Regions from separate parts of the Rhodococcus sp. MTM3W5.2 genome, predicted to be linked through region 2. Evidence: riboswitches for the same ligand, from Rfam matches in the RefSeq annotation. Region 2 holds a riboswitch; the other holds the start of a gene.
What was found. Region 2 has a riboswitch for S-adenosylmethionine ahead of BTZ20_RS18970 (ABC transporter substrate-binding protein). Riboswitches for the same ligand answer to the same signal wherever they lie in the genome.
Positions count from the first base shown of each region.

Region 1: another riboswitch for S-adenosylmethionine. It lies ahead of BTZ20_RS23525 (aminotransferase class V-fold PLP-dependent enzyme); the one in region 2 lies ahead of BTZ20_RS18970 (ABC transporter substrate-binding protein).

Region 1 covers NZ_CP019572.1:5,155,693-5,163,255, forward strand. Annotated here, with positions in the region: gene dszD (NADH:FMN oxidoreductase DszD) at 1-331, shown strand, start outside; gene BTZ20_RS23515 (winged helix-turn-helix domain-containing protein) at 453-989, shown strand; gene BTZ20_RS23520 (LLM class flavin-dependent oxidoreductase) at 1,054-1,689, opposite strand; gene BTZ20_RS30000 (putative leader peptide) at 1,736-1,828, opposite strand; gene BTZ20_RS23525 (aminotransferase class V-fold PLP-dependent enzyme) at 1,838-3,124, opposite strand; SAM riboswitch class IV at 3,170-3,285, opposite strand; gene BTZ20_RS23530 (hypothetical protein) at 3,420-3,701, opposite strand; gene BTZ20_RS23535 (Glu/Leu/Phe/Val dehydrogenase family protein) at 3,997-5,070, shown strand; gene BTZ20_RS23540 (oxidoreductase) at 5,147-6,178, shown strand; gene BTZ20_RS23545 (LysE family translocator) at 6,221-6,838, shown strand; gene BTZ20_RS23550 (ATP-binding protein) at 6,858-7,563, opposite strand, start outside.
Region 2 covers NZ_CP019572.1:4,214,826-4,222,388, forward strand. Annotated here, with positions in the region: gene BTZ20_RS18945 (TetR/AcrR family transcriptional regulator) at 1-46, opposite strand, end outside; partial or broken gene BTZ20_RS18950 (flavin-containing monooxygenase) at 118-1,641, shown strand; gene BTZ20_RS18955 (SDR family NAD(P)-dependent oxidoreductase) at 1,782-2,612, shown strand; gene BTZ20_RS18960 (alpha/beta hydrolase) at 2,620-3,519, shown strand; gene BTZ20_RS18965 (glycine betaine ABC transporter substrate-binding protein) at 3,599-4,177, opposite strand; SAM riboswitch class I at 4,268-4,358, shown strand; gene BTZ20_RS18970 (ABC transporter substrate-binding protein) at 4,365-5,324, shown strand; gene BTZ20_RS18975 (ABC transporter ATP-binding protein) at 5,335-6,483, shown strand; gene BTZ20_RS18980 (ABC transporter permease) at 6,483-7,175, shown strand; gene BTZ20_RS18985 (ABC transporter permease) at 7,172-7,563, shown strand, end outside.

The sequences.
Region 1 (7,563 bases), 940 kb from region 2:
GAGCATCAAGGCGCTGCACGCAGCGGACTCGCTGGTGATCCACCTGCTCGGCGAACACCAGCAGCATCTCGCCCAGCGGTTCTCGCGCAGCGCCGACCAGCGCTTCGCGGACGAATCGTTGTGGAAGCGCCTCGAAACCGGCGAGCCGGTGCTGCACGGCACCCCGATCTGGTTGCGCACCACCGTCCACCAGCTCATCCCGATCGGCGACCACACGCTGGTGATCGGGCTGGTCACGCGCGTGCACGACGAGGACGACGCGGAGGCAGCAGCGGCTCCCCTGCTGTACCACGACGGCCGGTACTTCCGCCCGACCCCGCTCGGCGAATGATCCCGGCGGCGAACATCACCATGCCCACCCCCACCGTCACCTCCCCCGTTCGGAGTGAGTGTCGCAGCTGTCGTTGACCACGACCGGCGCACACCAACACACTCAAAACTGGGAGTTACCCATGGTTGATTCCGCACTGGGACAGCGGGATTCGAATCCCGACCTGATCCTCACCCTGCAGTTCAGCAACACCGGATCCACCGACCGGCAGCAGCTGGTCGCCCTCGCAAACGCACTCCGCGCGACCGCGCAGGAGCTCCTCCCCGGCGTCAGCACCCGGGCCCGGATGGACACCGCGCCTGCGCCTGCCGCCGCTCTCCCGAAGCCGACGGCCATCGACGCTCCGCTGGTCATCGATCTCCCGGCCCGGCAGGTGTTCACCCGCGGCGAGCCGGTCTCGTTGAGCCACACCGAGTTCGAGATCCTCTCCCACCTGGCCCGGCGGCCGCGGGTGGTGGTCTCCAGGCGTCGGCTGCTCGAGCTGAGCGGCACCCTCGGCGAGCGCGAGCGGGCGGGTCGCAGCGTGGACGTCCACGTCTCCCGGGTCCGGATGAAGCTCGGGCGTTACGGCTGGCTGGTGTCCACCGTCCGCGGCACCGGCTACCGCTTCGATCCCGACCCCCGGGTCCGCATCATCACGGAAACCGCGGCGGCCTGACCGGCAAACGGCGGGAGCCATCGACCGGCGTGACCGGACGATGGCTCCCGCCGTCGGATGCCCGCTATGACGCGAGAATGCTTCTGCCGGAGGTCAACCCGAACTGCCCGAGCACCTCGCCGAGCGCCGCCGACGGGCGGGTGACGCCGCGCTCGTGCAGCAGTGGCAGCACGTCGTCCACCACGCGGTCCAGCACGCGGGGCAGGACCAGCGGCAGCAGGGTCACCCCGTCGGCGACGCCCGCCGCGCGGATGTCGGCGATGAGCCCGGCCAGACCGGATGCCGTCCCGACGTAGGAGATCGAGTCGGGCACCCGCACATCCAGGAGCCCACCGTCGAGCAGAGCCAGTTCTCTTCGCGCGGAACGCGAATCATCGCCGAGGAGCACCTCGACGTCGAGCAGCACCGTGACCGAGTCCGGGTCCCGGCCATCGGCCGCGGCGTCTGCCCGGATCCTGTCACGCTGTTGCTGTGCACCGCGGAGGTCGTGCGCTCGGATGCGGACGACGGTGCCGGGAACCGCGGCCAGGTCGAGCTGCGCGTCGGGGTCCGCGGGTGCGGTCAGGTCCACCCAGTAGTCGGTGAGCCCGAGCGGGATCCGGAAGTCGGTGTGCGCCGCGGACGCCGGGTGGTGACCGGCGCCGGACAATTCGACCGCGACATGCAGCGGCCGGGTACGGAAAGACGAATCGATGGACATGGGTCTCCTCGAGAGATGCGTGCGAGCTGGTGAGCTGGGGGCGAGCTCAGCCCAGACACATGCCCGACGCGGTACGGCAGAGATCCACATGCCGACGGCACCACCGGGCGTCAGTCGCCACGGTCGTCAGGGGTGCCATGGCGCGAGTTTACCCGGCGAGGCCCGTGGCGGGGCGGCGGCCGTCCACCAGTTCCCGCAGCGCCGCGACCAGCCGGTCCACGTCGGCGGCGTGGCTGCCAAGGCCGAGGCTCGCCCGGACCGCACCGTCCGGCCTGCCGAGCCGGGCCAGCAGCGGGTGCGCGCAGAACCGGCCGTCGCGCACCCCGATGCCGTGCCGGTCCGAGAGGTAGCTCGCCACCTCGCGGGGCGCGAATCCGTCGACGGCAAAGGTGACTATGCCGACCGAATCCGGCGAGTCGGACCAGATCCGGAGCAGCTCGACGCCGTCGATGCCGCGCAGCCCGTCGACGAGCCGAGCGCACAGGGCACGCTCGTGCAGCTCGGACGCCTCCGCGTCGAGTCCGGCCAACGCCGTGCAGGCCGCCGCGAGCGCCGCGACGCCGAGCACGTTGGGGGTGCCCGCCTCGTGCCGCTGCGGGGCCTGCGCCCAGTCGACACCCTCCGCCGAGACGTCGCGGGTGGCGCCGCCGCCGACCAGGTACGGCTCGGCGGCGTCCAGCCAGTCCCGCCTGCCGATGAGTGCGCCCGCCCCGAACGGCGCGTACAGCTTGTGCCCCGAGAAGGCCAGGTAGTCGACGCCGAGCGAGGCGATGTCCACCCGCCGGTGCGGCAGCAACTGGGCGCCGTCGACGAGGATCCGCGCCCCGCAGGCGTGCGCGACCTCGGCGAGCCGGGCGATCGGCAGTACCTCGCCGGTGACATTGGAGGCGCCGGTGACGGCGAGCAGCGCGGCAGGCTTGCTGCACAGTTCGGCGACGATCCGCTCCACCGTCTCGGCTACGGTGTCCGCGGACCGGACGACCCGCGCTCCGTTCTTCTTCCAGGGCAACAGATTTGCATGGTGCTCGATGTCGAGGACGACGGTCTCACCGGGCACACAGCCGGCGAGCAGGTTCAGCGAGTCGGTGGTGTTCCTGGTGAACACCACCACGTCGTCCGACCGGGCCCCGACGAAACCGGCGACCACGTCGCGGGCTCCCTCATAGCTGGCGGTGGACACCTGCGAGGCGTACCCGGCACCCCGGTGCACGCTGGCGTAGTAGGGCAACAGCTCCTGCACCCGCGCGGTGACCTGAGCCAACGCAGGCGCGCTGGCCGCGTAGTCGAAGTTCGCGTAGGTGCAGGTCCCGCCTCCGGACAGCGGGACGGCCAGGTCGGCCCCGGAGACCTCGGCGAACGGCCGGTCGGTGCAGCGCTCGGCGAAGCGAACGGCGGTGGCAGTGGCGGTGGCGGTGGCGGTGAGAACAGCAGTCATCAGACATCCCTCGGTCAGGGACCCGTGTGCTTGTGGAAGACAACGAGCCCGCGCTTGCCGGGTCCGGTGTTGGACCGCAGCCAGGTCGTCACCCGGGGCACCCCACCGCGGTGGAGGGTTGCCGGCCAGCAAGCCGGGGCTATCTGCTGGCACTCATGACCTACGGCGAGGATGGCAGCCCGGGCTGCGGCTTGTCAACAGCAAGGACCGGCTCGCGTGATCCGCGAGCCGGCCCCTGACGCCCGATGGCTTCTTCTGTTTCGAATGGAATACCTTGGTGTGCAGCCCCTTTGGGTCAGATCAAATAGGCCGCGAGGGACAGCACCGGCACGGTGGGAGCCACCCCAATGCACGGCACCCCCAGCGCGCGCACGTGCTGCACCGCCGCCGCGTCGGCGGCCGAGCAGATCCCGTCGAGCACGTCCTCGGTGGCGATCGCGACGAGCAGGTCGTCGCCGAGCGTCCGCGTGGACTCCAGACCGTGCGCCGCGACCCACCGCTCGGTCTCGACGAAGGCCGCCGGGGTTCCGATGAACAGAACCCGCCGGAGCTGCGGCGGCGCCTGTGTTGTCGTCATGCGATTCCCTTTCCTGGGGTTCGGGTACGCAATCAACTCTCGTCGGGGGCGCCGCTCGTGTCTGTCCGCCGATCGGCGGGTCCGCCGGTGGAACCTCGGGTCCGCCGATCGGTGGACAACTGAGCGCTACGTCACACCAGTGACCCGAGTCACCACCGCCTACTGATCGCAGTGATCAGCCAGAAATCTCACTATTGACTGTTCTGCCAGCCATATCGACTGTAGTGGCGACACACAGCACACCTCGACACTGCACTGAGCGCCACCCAGCCCAGCTATCGGAAGGACGTCAACGATGACCACCCTGGAAGCCCGACCCGTCACCCGCACCCCGCACGGCGGTTTCGACCACGAACACGTCGCCCTCGAGGCCGGTGCGCGCTCGGGCCTCCCGATCACCGTCGCCGTGCACTCCACCCGGCTGGGACCCGCGCTCGGCGGCTGCCGGGTGTGGCAGTACCCGGACTGGCAGGACGGCATGCAGGACGCGCTCCGGTTGTCCGCCGCGATGACCCTCAAGTGTGCGGTCGCGGGCCTGGACACCGGCGGCGGCAAGTCCGTGATCGCCCTGGCGCCGGGCGAGGTCCTCGACGGGGACCGGCGCCGCGCGGCCATGCTCGACCTGGCCGACATCGTCGACGGACTCGGCGGCAGCTACCGGACCGCCGAGGATGTCGGCACCAGCGCGGCCGACATGCAGATCGTCCGGGAACGGACCGCGCACGTCTTCGGCCTGCCCACCGCCGCGGGCGGGATCGGCGAACCGGCCGAGCCCACCGCGGTCGGCGTCTACTCGGCCCTGCGCGCGACGGTCGATCGCGCCTTCCCCGGCTCCGGCCTTGCGGGCATGAGGGTCACGATCAGCGGGCTCGGGCAGGTCGGCTCCCGGCTGGCACGCACGCTCGCCGCGGAGGGCGCCGTTCTCACCGTCAGCGACATCGACCTCGGCAAGCAGGCGCTGGCCGAGGAGCTCGGCGCCCGCTGGGTCCGGCCCGAGGACGCCCCCGCCGTGCCCGCGGACCTCTTCGTCCCTGCCGGTGTCGGCGGCGTGCTCACCGACGAGGTGATCGACGGCCTCGACTGCCGCGCTGTCGTGGGTCCGGCGAACAATCAGCTCGCACGACCGGACGGCGCGGATCGCCTGGCCGCAAGGGGGATCCTGTGGGCACCCGACTTCGTCGCCAATGCGGGCGGCGCCCTGTTCGCGATCCTGGCCGACGGCGAGAACCGGGGCTACGACGAGGTCCTGGCCCGGGTGAACCTCATCGGCAGCACCCTCGGCGAGCTGTTCGACCGGGCAGAGCGCGCGGGCATCACCCCGCTGGCCGCCGCACACGCGGCCGCGGACGAGCGACTCGGTCGCGGCTGAGCGCATCTCCGGGCGTGGTGGCGCGGGCGGCCGTAGGGTCGGGCACGAGGACCGCGCCGCAACGTCTGGAGAAGCCATGCCCGAATCCGAGCCGCCCGCATCCCACCGACAGGACCCCGGCCCGGTCATCGACGCCGGGCGCGCGGCCCGGCCGCCGCTCGTGAAGCCGCGGTTCGGGGTCGCGGACCTGCCCGACCAGCGCGGCCGGACGATCATGGTCACCGGCGCCAACAACGGCCTCGGGCTGCAGGCCGTGACCGCGCTCGCGGGAGCGGGAGCCGGGGTGGTATTGGCCTGCCGCGACCTCGAGCGCGCCGCGAGCGCGCTGGAATCGGTCCGGGCGGCGGGTCGCGCCGCCGGATCGACGGCCGAACACGTGCTGGTCCGGCTCGACCTGGCGGACCTGGCCTCGGTCCGGGCGGCGGCCGAGGAGACCGCGGCGGCGGTGGGGTCCGTCGATGTGCTCGTCAACAACGCCGGGGTGATGGCGATCCCGCAGGGCACGACGGCCGACGGTTTCGAGACCCAGTTCGGCACCAACCATCTCGGCCATTTCGCGCTGACCGACGCGATGCTGCCGCTGCTCCTGCGGGCGGAGGCACCGCGGGTGGTCACCCTGGCGAGCATCGCGCATTACGGCGGGACCATCGACCTCGAGGACCCGAACTTCGAACGACGCCCGTACGAGCGTATGGCCGCGTACCGGCAGTCCAAGCTCGCGAACCTGATCTTCAGCGCCGAGCTCGCCCGGCGGGCGGCCGCCGCGGGCAGCCCGCTGATCTCGATCGGCGCGCACCCCGGTGTGGCCGCGACCAACCTCTTCGACTCGATGCTGCCGCCGATCCCCGGACTCGCGTCGCTCACCCGGCTGGGCATGCGGATCGTCGTCAACAGCGAGGCCGACGGCGCGCTGAGCCAGCTCTACGGCGCGACGATGCCCGATGTCGAGAACGGCGACTACCTGGGCCCGGAGGGCCTGCGCGGCATGCGCGGACCCGTGGCCCGGTGCGGGCGCAGCCAGAGCGCGCGGGACCAGGAGCTGGCGCGGGAACTGTGGGAGCTGTCCGTCGAGATGACCGGCGCCGACTTCGCGGCGCTGCGCCCCTGACGCCGATTTGATTCGCGTCCTGATCCGCGGTTTCCTGTCGCCATGACCGCCGCCACCCTGCTCAGCTTCGCGGGCGTCTGCCTGCTCCTCGCGCTCATGCCGGGACCCGATTCGTTCCTGGTGCTCCGCTACAGCATCGGCGGCACCCGCCCTGGCGTCGCCGCGGCCATCGGGGTATCCATCGGCAGCCTGTTCTGGGCCGTGGTGGTGGCCCTCGGCGTCGCGGCACTGCTCGAACAGTCCGCGTCCGCCTACCGGGTCGTCAAGATCGCGGGCGGGCTGTACCTGCTCTACCTCGGGGTCCGCGCCCTGCTCCGGCGACGCGCGGCAGGGCCCGCGGCGGCGGGACCGGTCGCGGCCTCGACCGGGTCCGCTTTCGGCGCCGGGGTGCTCTCGTGCGCCCTGAACCCGAAGATGGGCCTGTTCTACCTCGCCGTCGTCCCGCAGTTCCTCGACCAGGTGACCTTCGGCTCGGCGATGACCCTGGGTGCGGTCGAGGCCGTCGTGGCGCTGGTGGTGATGGGCGCGTTCGCGGTCGCCGCGTCGCGCCTGGTCGCGCTGCTGCGAAGGCCGAAGGTGACCGAACGGCTGGAGACCGTCAGCGCGGGAATCCTCGCCGCCCTCGGTGTCGGCACCCTCGCCTCGGCGGGCAGTTCCTGACCGAGGCGGACCCGCCTCGTCACGGCTGCCGGGTCGTGGCCATCGGGGCGAGACCGAGATCGGCGAGCGCGGCCGCCCCGACGGCGGCGTGGTCACCGCCCGCGAGCACCCTTGTCCGCGCCGACTGATAGCGGCAACCGGCGGCGTCGAAGGCATCCGCCGTGGCGAGCAGCCGCTCCCGGTCCCGGGCGAGCAGCGCTTCGGCCCGCTCCACGATGGCACCGGCGACGGGGTTCCCCGCCACGATGGTCCGGGCCTCGGCCAGACGATCGGCGGCATCGGGGCCGCCCGCGAGCACGGTGGCCTCGGCGCGCAGCGCCACGTACCAGTGCAGCCACACCCACGTGACCCATCTCCACACCTCACCGGGCTCCGGCGCCATCCGCTCCAGCGCCTCGCCCGCATCTCCGTTGTGCAGCAACAGCATCGAGTCGTAGACCGCCCGGTAGCCGTAGGCCTGTTCCGCCGGGGTGGCAAGTTGATCCATGACCTCGGCCCATTCGCGCCGCGCATCGTCGTCGTCACGCAGGCCGTGGATCATCCCCACACCGGCCACCGCCGCACCGAGAACCGACCCGGTGGGCCTGCCGGACCGCTGCCACGCCTCGAGGAACCGAGCACTGCGGGTCAGTACCTCGTCGACATTGCCCGCCAACGCGTCGGCCACCAGCAGCTGGCTCGTCGCACGATGGCCGACCTCGGCCAGCATCGGATGATCCGCGAGT
Region 2 (7,563 bases):
CGCGCCTCTCCTCCGGGCTGAGCCGGGTGCGCTTGGTGACCGCCATGACCATCAGCTTACTGAATTGTCGTCAATAAGCTATTGACTGTGACTCAACAAGCCCCTACTGTGTGGTACATGAGTCTTCCAGTTACAGATACCGCCGTGAAGCCGGGTGGAGCTCCGCGACACGTCGACACGCTGATCATCGGCAGTGGCTTCGCGGGCCTGGGCGCCGCGATCAAGCTGGTTCAAGAGGGCAAGCGGGACTTCGTCGTCCTCGAACGCGGCAGCGAGGTGGGCGGCACCTGGCGCGACAACACCTACCCCGGCGCGGCCTGCGACGTCCCCTCGCATCTGTACTCGTACTCCTTCGCGCTGAATCCGACCTGGACCCGGTCGTTCTCCAAGCAGCCGGAGATCCAGAACTACATCAGCTCCGTCGCGCGCAAGTACAACGTGCTCGACAAGCACGTCTTCGACTGCGACGTGCAGGAGGCGCGCTGGAACGACGTCAGCGCACGCTGGGAGGTGCAGACCTCGCAGGGCGCATTCACCGCCAAGATCGTGATCTCGGCCGTCGGCGCGCTGTGCGAGCCGTCGCTGCCGGACATCAAGGGCATCGACGGATTCGAGGGCGAGATCTTCCACTCCGCCCGTTGGAACCACGACGCCGACCTGGCAGGTAAGCGCATCGCCGTGATCGGCACCGGCGCCTCCGCCATCCAGATCGTCCCCCAACTCGCCGCGAAGGCCGGCCGGCTCGACGTCTACCAGCGCACGGCGCCGTGGGTCCTGCCCCGCGCGGACCGCGAGTACACCACGCTCGAGAAGCTCGCGTTCAAGTACGTGCCCGGGTTCCAGAAGCTCTCCCGCACCGGCATCTACTGGATGCGCGAGACCCAGGTCGTCGGCCTGGCCAAGGCCCCGATCTTCATGAAGCCGCTGCAGTTCGCGGCCGAGCGCCACCTGCGCATGCAGATCAAGGACCGGGACCTGCGCAAGAAGGTCACCCCGAACTTCCAGATCGGCTGCAAGCGCATGCTGATCTCCAACAACTACTACCCCGCGCTGGCCCAGCCGAACGTCGACCTGGTCACCGACGGCATCGCGGAGGTCACGGCCAACGGCATCGTCGACCGCAACGGCGCGACCCGCGAGGTCGACGCGATCGTGGTGGCCACCGGCTTCCACGTGACGGACTCCCCCACCTTCGCCGGGATCATCGGCAAGGACGGCCGCTCCGCCGCGGAGGTCTTCGAGGCCAGCGGACAGCAGGGCTACAAGGGATCGGCGATCGCCAACTTCCCCAACATGTTCTTCCTCGTCGGCCCGAACACCGGCCTTGGCCACACCTCGATGGTCTTCATGATCGAGTCGCAGCTCAACTACGTCATCGACGCGATCAACACCATCGAGCGCAACGGTATCGGGACCATCGAGGTCCGCCAGGAGGTGCAGGACGCCTACAACAAGGACCTGCAGGACAAGCTCGCGCGCAGCGTCTGGAACAACGGCGGCTGCGCCAGCTGGTACCTCGACAAGCACGGCAACAACACCACGCTGTGGCCGGGCTTCACCTTCCAGTTCCGCAACACGACAAAGAAGTTCGACCTCGCCGCCTACCGCAGCGTGGCCACCAGGGATCTGCCCGCGATCACCGGCGACGAGATCGCCGCCGAGATCGAACGCGGTATTGCACCCATCGCCGGCACCGCAGGCGATGCACCGATTGCCGGCACCGCCGGCGATGCACCGCTTGCCGGCACCGCCGGCGATGACGACGAGAAGGTTGTTGCACAGTGAGCGATTTCGCAGGCAAGGTCGTGGTCATCACCGGAGCGGGATCCGGCATCGGTCGCGCGCTCGCGCTGAACCTGGCGCAGAAGGGCGCCCGGCTCGCCCTGTCCGACTTCGACAGCATCGGACTGGCCGAGACCGTGCGCCAGGCCGAGGCGCTCGGCGCCGAGGTCAGGTCCGACCACCTGGACGTGTCCCAGCGCGAGGCCGTACTGGAATACGCCGACGCGATCGCCGCCCACTTCGGCAAGGTCAACCAGATCTACAACAACGCAGGCATCGCGTACCACGGTGAGTTCGAGAAGTCCGAGTTCAAGGACATCGAGAAGATCATGGACGTGGACTTCTGGGGAGTCGTCAACGGCACCAAGGCATTCCTGCCGCACCTGGTCGCATCCGGCGACGGGCACGTGGTGAACGTCTCGAGCCTCTTCGGGCTGCTCTCGATGCCCGGTCAGTCCGCATACAACTCCGCGAAGTTCGCGGTCCGGGGCTTCACCGAGTCGCTGCGGCAGGAGATGCTGATCGCCAAGCACCCGGTCAAGGTGACCTGTGTGCACCCCGGCGGCATCAAGACCGCCATCGCCCGCAACGCGACCGCGGGGCCAGGGGAGGACCTCGCGGCCTTCTCCGAGTTCTTCGACAAGAAGCTGGCGCGCACCACGCCTGAGCAGGCCGCGAAGGTCATCGTGAACGGCGTGCAGAAGGGCAAGGCGCGGGTGCTGATCGGCGCCGACGCCAAGTTCCTCGACGCCTGGGTACGCCTGGTCGGCTCGAGCTACCAACGCGTTGTCGCCGAGATCGCCGGCCGCGTGATGCCGAAGGGGAAGTAGCCCAGTGGTGTTCCTCCCCCGACCGCTGGTCGCGGCGAACCTCGGCGCCTTCTACCGGGTGGCCCTGCACGCGAAGATGCCGGTACCCGCGGCGCGTGCCCTGCTCGACGCCGGTTCCCCATTGCAGCGGCTCCCCCGCGACACCGTCGTGCGCGAGCTGACCCTGGCAGGCCGCAGGGCCGAGCGCATCACGGTCGGGGCCACCGAGCGCCGCACCGCCGTGCTGTACCTGCACGGCGGCGGGTACACCCTCGGATCGCTCGCCACCCACCGGTCGCTGGCCGCGTACCTGGCACGCGAGTCCGAGGCCGCGGTGTACCTGCTCGACTACCGCCTCGCTCCGGAGGATCCGTACCCGGCCGGACTGGAGGACGCGGTCGACGCGTACCTCGAGCTGTTGGTCGAGCACGGGTACTCCGCCGATCAGGTTGCCATCGCGGGGGATTCGGCGGGCGGCGGACTGTCGCTTGCCACCACGCGCCGCCTGATCGACGCGCACGACGTGCGCCCGGCTGCGCTCGGGCTGATCGCGCCATGGGTGGACCCCGGCGCCAGGGACGCCCCGAAGGATCGCGATCTCGTGGTCAACACGGCGTGGTCGTTCGTCGCCGCCGAGGCGTACCTCGGCGGCGGAGACCCGGCCGACCCGGGCTTCGCGCCGCTGCACGCCGACATGGCCGGGCTACCGCCGACCATCGTGCACGTCGGCACCTCCGAGGTGCTGTACCCACAGGTGACGGAACTGGTGCAGAAGATGCGCGCCGCCGACGTCACGGTTCGGTTCACCGAGTACCCGAACCTGTGGCACGTCGCGCACCTGCAGGCGTCGATCCTGCGGGAGGCAAACGACGCCGTGCGCGAGCTCGGCGGCTTCCTGCGCGAGGCGCTCGAACGCACCGAGGTCTAGCTCACGCATCGAACGGGTGGTTACCGGGAGGATCGCCGAGAGGCGAACCCGGTAACCGCCCGTTCGTGCGTCACCGCGCTCAGCGAGCCGCGCGCCATTCGTCCGCGGCCTGCGCCGAGGTGAGCTCGCCGACGCGGACCCGCTCCGCCATCGACGCCAGGTCGGCCGAGGTCAGCTCGCCCGCAACGACGTTGAGCGCCTTGACCTGATCCTCGGTGAGCACCCCGCTGCGAATCAGGGGCACGACGTTCTCGGCCGGCGCAGATTCCTCGGTCTCCAACTCTGCCTCGCTGTAGTCGGACACCGAGAGCCCCTCCGGCAGAGACCTGTTCAGCTCCTCGAACACCTCGTCCGGATCGGTGAGCGCCGAATCCGGCTGGAAGTAGTGCAGCAGCTGCCCGGTGAAGTCCGGCACCACCGTGATGTCCGCCGCCCCGAGTCCCTCCACGTACTCCGCCCTGGTCTCCGGGGAACCCACCTCGACCGGGGATCCGGTGCCACGCAGGATCCCCGCATAGATCTCCGCGACGACCTGTGACTCCGCGCTCTCCCCGGATCCGACGGTGATCGCTGCCGGTGCCTGTGTCTCGTCGAGCCGGGAATTGTCCACCGTGCATCCGGCGAGCGCGCACACCACGGCCGCGGACATCGCTGTCATCGCGGCCTTCCTCCACCGAGCCGTCATGGCGCGCCACGCTCCCTCTCCTCACCCAGCGAATGTCCTCCCTATCGTTACACTCGGTGGCCAGCACCATCTCGAGCGGCCGAGAGATCCGGCTTGTTGACGCCGCAGCAACCAGTCCGAAGGGGACGGGTGCTACCGCCGGAACCGATGGAAGGACGCCATGAGGTTCTCAGCTCTCCGCTCCGCACGCCTGCTCCCGTTTGCCGTCGCCGCGGCGGTCACCTCCCTTGCCCTCACCGGATGCGGCGGCGACTCCGACCCGCTCAGCAGCGGCGGTGGCACGAGCTCGGACCCGAACGCGATCATCGTGGGGTCGGCAAACTTCCCCGAGTCCGAGACCGTGGCGAACATCTACGCGGAGGCCCTGCGTGCCAATGGCTTCGACGTGCAGACGAAGCTCAACATCGGCAGCCGCGAGACCTACATCCCCGCGGTCAAGGACGGGTCCATCGACGTGATCCCGGACTACACCGGCAATCTGCTGCAGTACCTCGACAAGGACACCACCGCGACCAGCGCCGCCGAGGTGGACGCGGCCCTGCCCGAGGCGCTCGGCCCCGACCTGGCGATCACCACGCCCGCACCCGGCGAGGACAAGGACGCGGTGGTGGTCACCCGCGAGACCGCCGACAAGTGGCAGCTGACCTCGATCGCGGACCTGGCGCCGCACTCCGCCGAGGTGAAGTTCGGCGCCCCAGCCGAGTTCCAGGAGCGCGCGGGAGGGCTGCCCGGACTCGAGGCCGACTACGGCCTCGTCATCAGCCCGCAGAACTTCGTGCCGATCGCGGACGGCGGCGGACCGGCCACGGTGGCCGCCCTCTCCTCCGGCCAGGTCACCGCGGCGAACATCTTCACCACCTCGCCTGCCATCGCCAAGAACAACTTCGTGGTCCTCGAGGACCCGAAGAACAACTTCCCGGCGCAGAACGTGGTGCCGGTCCTGCGCGCGAACAAGCAGTCCGAGAAGCTGGCGGCGGTCCTGAATGCGGTGTCGGCCAAGCTGACCACCGACGAGCTCATCGCCCTGAACACCTCGGTGTCCGGCGACTCGAAGACCGAACCGGACGCCGCCGCCACCGAATGGGTGTCGGCACAGGGGCTCGACAAGCCGGTGTCGTAGGCGGCCGGCCTTGATCTCCTTCGAGTCGGTCACCAAGCGCTACCCGGACGGCACCACCGCGGTCGACAACCTCGACCTGGTCATCGAGCCCGAGTCCTTCACCGTGTTCGTCGGACCGTCGGGCTGCGGCAAGACCACGTCCATGCGGATGATCAACCGGATGATCACCCCCACCTCCGGCAAGGTGATCGTGAACGGCCAGGACGTCACCCGCACGGACGCGGTCAAGCTCCGCCTCGGCATCGGCTACGTGATCCAGAGCGCGGGCCTGCTGCCGCACCGGACCGTGGTCGACAACGTGGCCACCGTGCCTGTGCTGCGCGGCGATTCGCGACGCGCGGCCCGCAAGGCCGCGCTCGAGGTGCTCGAGCGGGTCGGGCTCGACCCCGCGCTTGCCACCCGCTACCCGTCCCAGCTCTCCGGCGGCCAGCAGCAGCGCGTCGGCGTCGCAAGGGCCCTGGCGGCCGACCCACCGATCCTGCTGATGGACGAGCCTTTCAGCGCGGTCGATCCGGTGGTCCGCGAGGACCTACAGGCCGAGATGCAGCGCCTGCAGGCGCAGCTGCGCAAGACCATCGTGTTCGTCACCCACGACATCGACGAGGCGGTCCGGCTCGGCGACCGCGTCGCGGTGTTCGGCCCGCACGGCAGGCTTCAGCAGTACGCCGATCCGCAGACCGTGCTCGCCTCCCCCGCAACGGATTTCGTCGCCGACTTCGTGGGACGCGATCGCGGGTACCGCGGGCTGTCGTTCCGGCCCGCCGACGAGGTGCCGGTGCACGAGATCCGCACCGCCGTCGAATCCGAACTCGCCGCGCTTCGCCTCGGCCAGGGCGAGTGGGTGCTCGTGGTCACCGAGGACGGCGCGGCGCCGCGCGGCTGGATCGACGTCACCGGCGTCGAGGGCATCCGGGCAGGCAACACACTGGCCGAGAGCACGTCCGCGGGCGGTTCGCTGTTCACGCGGGGCGGGGACCTACGGCAGGCACTGGACGCCGCGATCTCGTCGCCGTCCGGAATCGGGGTCGTGGTGGACCATTCCGGCTCGGTGGTGGGCGGGGTCAACGGATCCGAGGTGATCCGCAAACTCGCGGATCAGCGACAGGCCGAGGACCGGGCCAGGAACCGGCACTTCTTCAACGGCGAGACGGCCGGCTGATGCGCTGGTTGATCGACAACTTCTCGCAGGTTGTCGACCTCGCGAAGACGCACCTCTACCTGGCGCTGCTGCCGCTGCTGATCGGGCTGCTGATCGCGGTGCCCGCCGGCGTCGCCATCCGAAATATCCCGTGGCTGCGCAAGACCACCATGACGCTCGCCTCGCTCGCGTTCACGATCCCCTCGCTCGCGCTGTTCGTCACCATCCCGCCCCTGCTCGGGCTGAACATCCTCGACGAGATGAACGTGGTGATCGCGCTGGCGATCTACTCGACCGCACTGCTGGTGCGCGCCGTGCCCGAGGCCCTCGACTCGGTGCCCGAATCGGTGATCGACTCGGCCACCGCGATGGGCTTCACCCCGCTTCGCCGCGCGCTGACCGTCGAACTGCCGCTTGCCCTCCCGGTGCTGATCTCCAGCATCCGGGTCGTCGCCGTCACCAACATCTCGCTGGTGTCGGTCGGCTCGCTGATCGGCATCGGCGGACTCGGTGAGCTGTTCACCAAGGGCTACCAGCGCGACTACCCGGACCAGATCCTGGCGGGGATCATCGCGATCGTCTTCCTGGCGTTGGTGATCGACGGCCTGCTCTATCTTGCGGGCCGCCTGCTCACCCCGTGGACCAGGACCGCCCGTAGCCGCAGGGCGGACGGACCGGCGGCGCTCCTCCGCGCGACGGAGGGCCCCGCATGAACCTGTTCGGATCCGCCTTCGACTTCATCGCCGACCCGTCGAACTGGTCCGGCCCCACCGGCATCGGCGCCCGGATCGTCGAACACCTCTGGTACAGCCTGCTCGCGGTCGCCATCTCCGCGGCCATCGCGATCCCGTTGGGACTGCTCATCGGGCACTTCCGCAGGGGCGATGCGATCCTGGTCGGGCTGGTCAATTCGCTCCGCTCACTGCCGACCCTCGGCATCCTGACGTTCCTGGTGCTGCTCCTCGGGCTCGGCCTGATCCCGCCGATCATCGCGCTGGTCCTGCTCGGTATCCCGCCGATCCTGGCAGGCACCTACGCAGGCGTCGCGAACGTCGACGCGGTCGTGGTCGACGCCGCGCGATCGATGGGGATGACCAGGGC